2 regions of the Lacrimispora struthionigena genome follow, and region 1 is predicted to be linked to the other one. Evidence: a T-box and tRNA genes for the amino acid it is inferred to sense, from the RefSeq annotation. Region 1 holds a T-box; the other holds one or more tRNA genes.

Region 1 (3,404 bases):
GAGTATATATTTTCATAGTACCATCCAGAAACAAAACGCATATTTCTGCATCATTCGTATCTGAACGGTAAAGAATTCCGTTTCTTACTACAATTCCCGTTTCATTATTTCCATAGGAATCACCGGATATCGCCAATAAAGCATCATTATCTTCCGCCATTTGAACGGTTGTCTCTCTTAAATTCTTACCAAATGTCCCATTGGCAAAAGCAGTTTGAAGCTGCTTGACGGAGGTTACGTATAGATCGGCGGTATAATAGGTGATTTTATCATTTCCCTCTCCTAACTCATTTTTTGTAATGTTCAGCTGTATGTTATCATTTTTGAATGACTCCAAAGTTGTATTGGTTTTACTGGATAAATCCAGGCTGTTTTTTTCTGATACAATTGACTTTGTATTAGTATTACCATTGCCGGGATTATTTTTATTGCCTCTTTTTTTACCAGAAGGACTGGTATTGGTATTGTCAACGCTGTCTGGAAGAGCAAAAGCCTGGGACTCTGTAGCGGCCTCATTGATTAAAATGGTAGCATTCTGATCCCCTTTACGTGGCATGATATAGAAATAAAGGATAAATGCTCCAAAGCAGAGCAAAGCAATTATAAAATCAAATAATATTACTTTTATAAATTTATTATTTATCATATTGGGTATCCTTTTCTTGAACGGAACTGATAGCGTTGAGTATAACGCCTGAATCTTAAATACATCTGAAAAAAAGAAAGATTATTCTGTGTGAATTTTTTCAGTATTATTTCAGTAGTTACTTGTATACTGTTGAAAAAGTGACAGAAAGAGAGGAACTCTATGGCAGTAAAGAATAATTATATTATTATTCCGGCGTATAATCCGGATGATCGGCTAATTGCTCTCTTAAAGGAATTGAGTTACAAATTGGAAGCAGTGCTGCTGATTGTCAATGATGGGAGCAGGATAGAAGCAGAAGAAATTTTCCGTGAGGCAGAAAGCTATGGAATTGTACTGCAGCATGACAGGAATTACGGAAAAGGAAAAGCAGTTAAAACTGCATTAACATTTATCAGAGATCAGAAGGTTTCAGGCAGAATAATCATTGCTGATGCAGATGGTCAACATACTGTGACTGATATTGCTCGTTTATTAGAGGCAAAAACAGGAGAGAAAAATATTCTTATAATCGGCAGCCGCAATTTCCAGGGTAATATACCCTTAAGAAGCAGATTAGGTAATCAGCTTACAAGATTTACGTTCTGGCTTTTATCTGGAAAATGGCTGAAAGACACGCAAACTGGGCTGAGAGGGTTTGACAGCACATTAATTCCAATGCTACTTGAGATATCAGGAGAGCGGTATGAATATGAGACAAATATGCTTCTGACCTGTATTAAAGAAAATATCAGGATTGTGGAAGTTCCCATTGAAACGATTTATCTGGAAGGAAATAAATCTTCTCATTTCCGGCCCTTAAAAGACTCTGCACGGATTTATATGACGATGCTAAAATTTGTTTCGTCCTCGTTTCTCAGTTTTTGTATCGATTACCTGCTGTTTGGCATTCTTTTATCCCTTACTTCCGGACTCGGGGTTATAACTGCAGATGCTGTCAGCAACATCATGTCAAGAATTGTAAGTGCTTCATTTAACTTCTTTGTAAACCGCAATTATGTATTTCATTACAAAGGAAACCTGTTGCAGTCTGCCTTGGGCTATGCCGCTTTGGCTCTTTCCATACTGGCAGTCAATACTGCCATGCTTTTATGGCTGGTAAGAGATTGGGGAATGGGTGGCTTAGAAGCAAAAATTGTGGTGGAGGTCACGATCTTCTTTGTTAACTTTCTGGTTCAGAAATTTTTCGTTTTCAAGAAAAGACCGGTTCATTCCGCTTTATAGAAAGGACAGGTTTAAAAATGTCTTGACATTTTAATTTTATCTTATTATAATGGTGACAATATTACATTAAAATATGAAATGCAATGAAAGTGCAAGTAGAATCTTAATTTCTATCAGAGAGAAGGGGTCACCGGCTGAAAGCCCTTTTAAGTTCAATTAAGAGTTCGAATTTCCCACTGAAGCAGCATGGCTGAAACTTGTGAATTTATTTAATTGGCAGGCGGGTAGGTCATGACGTCCGTACACGTTACGTATGCCGAGTGCCTGCTTTTGATGCAGGAATCAGGGTGGTACCGCGAACACAGCTTCGTCCCTTTACAGGGATGGAGCTTTTTTTAATGTATCAGGGAATGAATCAAAGAAGGAGAGCATGATGAAAGATCAATTAGAAAAAATCAAACAAGAAGCGTTAAAGCAAATTGAAGCTTCCGATGCGCTGGAAAAACTCAACGACATTAAAGTTGCTTATCTTGGGAAAAAGGGAGAACTGACCAGCGTGTTAAAGAGCATGAAGGACGTTACTCCGGAAGACAGACCTAAGATTGGACAGATGGTGAATGAGGCCAGAGAAGCAATTGAAGGTAAGCTGGACGCGGCCATGACTGCGCTGATGAAAAAAGCAAGAGAAGAGCAGCTGAAGAAAGAAGTAATCGATGTCACACTGCCGGCGAAGAGAAACCGGGTTGGCCATACCCACCCTAATACCATCGCATTAGAAGAGGTGGAGAGAATCTTCGTGGGCATGGGTTATGAAGTAATTGAAGGCCCGGAAGTAGAGTATGACCATTATAACTTTGAAAAGCTGAATATTCCCAAGAACCATCCGGCAAGAGATGAGCAGGATACTTTTTATATCAGTGACAACATTGTTTTAAGAAGTCAGACTTCTCCTGTTCAGGTTCGTACCATGGAGCAGGGAAAGCTTCCCATCCGTATGCTGGCACCAGGCAGAGTGTTCCGTTCTGATGAAGTAGATGCAACCCATTCACCTTCGTTCCATCAGATTGAGGGACTGGTAATCGATAAGAATATAACATTTGCAGATTTAAAAGGAACCCTGGCTGAATTTGCCAGAGAGTTATTTGGACCTGAGACAAAGGTGAAATTCCGCCCCCATCATTTCCCGTTTACTGAGCCAAGCGCAGAAATGGATGTTACCTGCTTTAAATGTGGAGGAAAGGGCTGCCGTTTCTGCAAAGGATCTGGCTGGATTGAGATTTTAGGCTGCGGAATGGTACACCCCAACGTGCTTGCCATGAGCGGAATCGATTCCAATGAATACTCTGGATTCGCATTCGGAGTGGGCTTGGAGAGAATTGCCTTGTTAAAATATGAGATTGATGACATGAGATTATTATATGAAAATGACATCAGATTCTTAAAGCAGTTCTAGAAACAGGAAGGGAGATAGATTGATGAATACACCATTATCATGGGTTAAAGCATATGTACCGGATTTGGAAGTGACACCTCAGGATTATACAGATGCCATGACACTGACCGGAACGAAGGTTGAGGGCTATGAATGCCTGGA
Region 2 (3,404 bases), 2.4 Mb from region 1:
AATGTAAACAAATTCCGCTGAGACAAGATCCGCTGCATCATTTAAAAGAACTTTTCTTCTACGTGAGTCCATTGACTTCCCAATGGTAATCCTGCATTCGGGTCTGACTTTAAAACTGTTGTATTCCGCTGCTAAATATCTCGCGCCATAGCATATTTCAGAGCCCTTCCCTGCCGTTGAATCAATCTCCAGCAATGCCTGGGAAAGCCTTTTAAATCCTTCTCTTGTGTCAGCCATGGTTAAAATAGCCGTTACATAGTCCGTTCCGCACATTTCCATTTCCAAATGATAATCTTCTCTTAATAAATGATCCAGTTCAGCTCCCGAGTATTTAGACTCCCTTGTAGATATAATAAGCTTTGATAAATCAACCTCATACACTCCTGACTGTCCTTTCACCTGTTCATCAAGAATCTTCAGACAGCTAAGATCTTTCAATCCATCCCTTAACTCCATTATCCTCTCATAGAACTCATTCATGCATTTTGACCCATTTTCAACCATATATCCGATACAGTTGTCTATGGAAGCAAGCAGAACATAAGACGGACTGCTGGTCTGATACATATGCACATACCGGTCCAGCCTGTCCATATCCACATACCCTTCTTTTACATGCATAACAGCCGTCTGTGTAAGAGAGGGAAGTGTCTTATGAAGACTCTGAATCACCACATCAGCCCCAAGTTCAATGGCTGAAACAGGAAATCCCTGTCCCTTTCCAAATGAAAAATGAGCGCCATGTGCCTCATCAACAATCAAAGGTAAACCAAATTTATGAACTATATCCGCTAGCTTACCCACATCCGAAACAATACCGTCATAAGTAGGAGATACCACAAGTACGGCTTCCACATCCGGATGGTTTTTCAACATCCATTCCATATCTTCAGGAAGTATTCCACCTTGAAGGCCAAATTCCCCGATCAATTGTGGATAAATATATTCTGCTTTTAAATTATTGAGGAAAACTCCATGGAATGCCGACTTGTGACAATTTCTACTCATCAAAATAGTTCCGCCTCTTGATACCGTACCGCTGATGGCGCTTAATATCCCACAGCTGCTTCCATTCACCAGATAATAAGTCCTGTCACTTTTATATACGTCCGCTGCCCATCCCATAGACTCCTTTAATATTCCCTGAGGATGATGCAGATTATCAAATCCATCAATTTCCGTAATATCAACAGAAAATGGGTTGGTAAATTTCTCACAAAATGATTCTTCCCATTGTCTTTTATGCCCAGGCATATGAAAGGGATAAAAATCTGATCTTCCATACTCCTTTAATCGTTCTAATAGATTCCTATTATCACTCACCCTGCCAACCGCCTCTCTTAACAGCACTCAAAATTGCCCTTTTAGTATATCATTCTTATCTAATCTTTACAATTTTTTCTCACAGGGTTATAATAACCTGGAAATAAGAAGGAGAACACCGATTATGAGACTGATAGAATTTAAAATGGAACGCCCCGGACTTGTAACGGCCGGTGACCAGGTTCAAATTATCGAAAGAGAAGGAACCAGCAGCTATAGCTATATTATCGACCCTGCGGTTGCCATGTCCGGATGCTATATGGGCCGTGACCGTATTAAATCAGATCATGGAATTGTGAAAGAAATCAAACACAACGACAGGGGATATTATGTGATCGTAGAATTCGATGAATAGTAATACTTTCATCGAATATTTTTTTGCATAAAAAAAGCCCTGAAACATTTCTGTTCCAAGGCTTGTCCTGAGACACCGGGGATTCGAACCCCGGACAACTTGATTAAAAGTCAAGTGCTCTACCACCTGAGCTAGTATCCCATATGCCCAAAGCCGGAATCGAACCAGCGACACGAGGATTTTCAGTCCTCTGCTCTACCAACTGAGCTATCTGGGCTCATGTGTAAAAAACACATAATTCATAAAAAATACCAACAAAAATTGCGGGGGCAGGATTTGAACCTGCGACCTTCGGGTTATGAGCCCGACGAGCTTCCAGACTGCTCCACCCCGCGTTATTCAATTATATTATATGCAGTGATTAGAATTTTAATCACTAAATGGATGGAGATGGATTCGAACCATCGAAATCGTCGATAACAGATTTACAGTCTGCCCCCTTTGGCCACTCGGGAACCCATCCATATTTAATTTTGATGCAAGCCGATGATCGGACTCGAACCGATAACCTGCTGATTACAAATCAGCTGCTCTGCCAATTGAGCCACATCGGCACAAATCTACTCATGTATGGCGTGTGCATACAGAATGGGACCTATAGGGCTCGAACCTATGACCCTCTGCTTGTAAGGCAGATGCTCTCCCAGCTGAGCTAAGATCCCATAAGCAAAATTCAGTTGTAAAACGACCCGGATGGGACTCGAACCCACGACCTCCGCCGTGACAGGGCGGCGCTCTAACCAACTGAGCCACCAGGCCAAACCTTTTTGAAGGTTAATACATATACCCTCAAAACCACACATTGTTATATATCTTTCATCCGTTCTTTCCTCTTACCTAAACCAACCTGGTTAAGCCCTCGACCTATTAGTGACAGTCAGCTACACATGTTGCCATGCTTCCACCTCTGCCCTATCTACCTCGTCGTCTTCAAGGGGTCTTACTCTTGCGATGGGATATCTCATCTTGAGGGGGGCTTCACGCTTAGATGCCTTCAGCGTTTATCCCTTCCCGACTTGGCTACTCTGCCATGGTGTTGATCACCAACAGATACACCAGAGGTCAGTCCATCCCGGTCCTCTCGTACTAAGGACAGCTCCTCTCAAATATCCTACGCCCACGCCGGATAGGGACCGAACTGTCTCACGACGTTCTGAACCCAGCTCGCGTACCGCTTTAATGGGCGAACAGCCCAACCCTTGGGACCTACTACAGCCCCAGGATGCGATGAGCCGACATCGAGGTGCCAAACCACTCCGTCGATGTGAACTCTTGGGAGTGATAAGCCTGTTATCCCCAGGGTAGCTTTTATCCGTTGAGCGATGGCAATCCCACTTTATACCACCGGATCACTAAGTCCTAGTTTCCTACCTGCTCCACCCGTCGGTGTCGCAGTCAAGCTCCCTTATGCCTTTGCACTCTTCGAATGGTTTCCGACCATTCTGAGGGAACCTTTGAGCGCCTCCGATACTCTTTCGGAGGCGACCGCCCCAGTCAAACTCCCCGCCTGACATTGTCCCCCAGCCAGGTTATGGCTGCAGGTTAGAAATCCAATACCGCAAGGGTGGTATCCCAACATCGGCTCTGATAAGACTGGCGTCCTATCTTCGTTGCCTCCCACCTATCCTGTACATGCAGCACCGAATCCCAGTATCAAGCTGGAGTAAAGCTCCATGGGGTCTTTCCGTCCTGGCGCAGGTAACCAGCATCTTCACTGGTATTTCAA

What was found. The T-box of region 1 lies ahead of pheS (phenylalanine--tRNA ligase subunit alpha). A T-box ahead of a tRNA ligase gene usually reads a tRNA of that ligase, here a tRNA-Phe.
Region 2: it has a tRNA-Phe gene. The T-box ahead of pheS (phenylalanine--tRNA ligase subunit alpha) is inferred to sense a tRNA for this amino acid. The anticodon was not compared.

What each region holds. Positions count from the first base shown of each region.
Region 1 covers NZ_JBMBWP010000002.1:262,786-266,189, reverse strand. The annotation lists gene ACOAOT_RS10125 (phosphodiester glycosidase family protein) at 1-646, opposite strand, end outside; gene ACOAOT_RS10120 (GtrA family protein) at 809-1,870, shown strand; T-box leader at 1,945-2,188, shown strand; gene pheS (phenylalanine--tRNA ligase subunit alpha) at 2,244-3,263, shown strand; gene pheT (phenylalanine--tRNA ligase subunit beta) at 3,286-3,404, shown strand, end outside.
Region 2 covers NZ_JBMBWP010000002.1:2,650,680-2,654,083, reverse strand. The annotation lists gene ACOAOT_RS21400 (aminotransferase class I/II-fold pyridoxal phosphate-dependent enzyme) at 1-1,323, opposite strand, end outside; gene ACOAOT_RS21395 (hypothetical protein) at 1,448-1,678, shown strand; tRNA gene ACOAOT_RS21390 (tRNA-Lys) at 1,747-1,819, opposite strand; tRNA gene ACOAOT_RS21385 (tRNA-Phe) at 1,823-1,895, opposite strand; tRNA gene ACOAOT_RS21380 (tRNA-Met) at 1,940-2,013, opposite strand; tRNA gene ACOAOT_RS21375 (tRNA-Tyr) at 2,060-2,141, opposite strand; tRNA gene ACOAOT_RS21370 (tRNA-Thr) at 2,160-2,232, opposite strand; tRNA gene ACOAOT_RS21365 (tRNA-Val) at 2,268-2,340, opposite strand; tRNA gene ACOAOT_RS21360 (tRNA-Asp) at 2,364-2,437, opposite strand; rRNA gene ACOAOT_RS21355 (23S ribosomal RNA) at 2,526-3,404, opposite strand, start outside.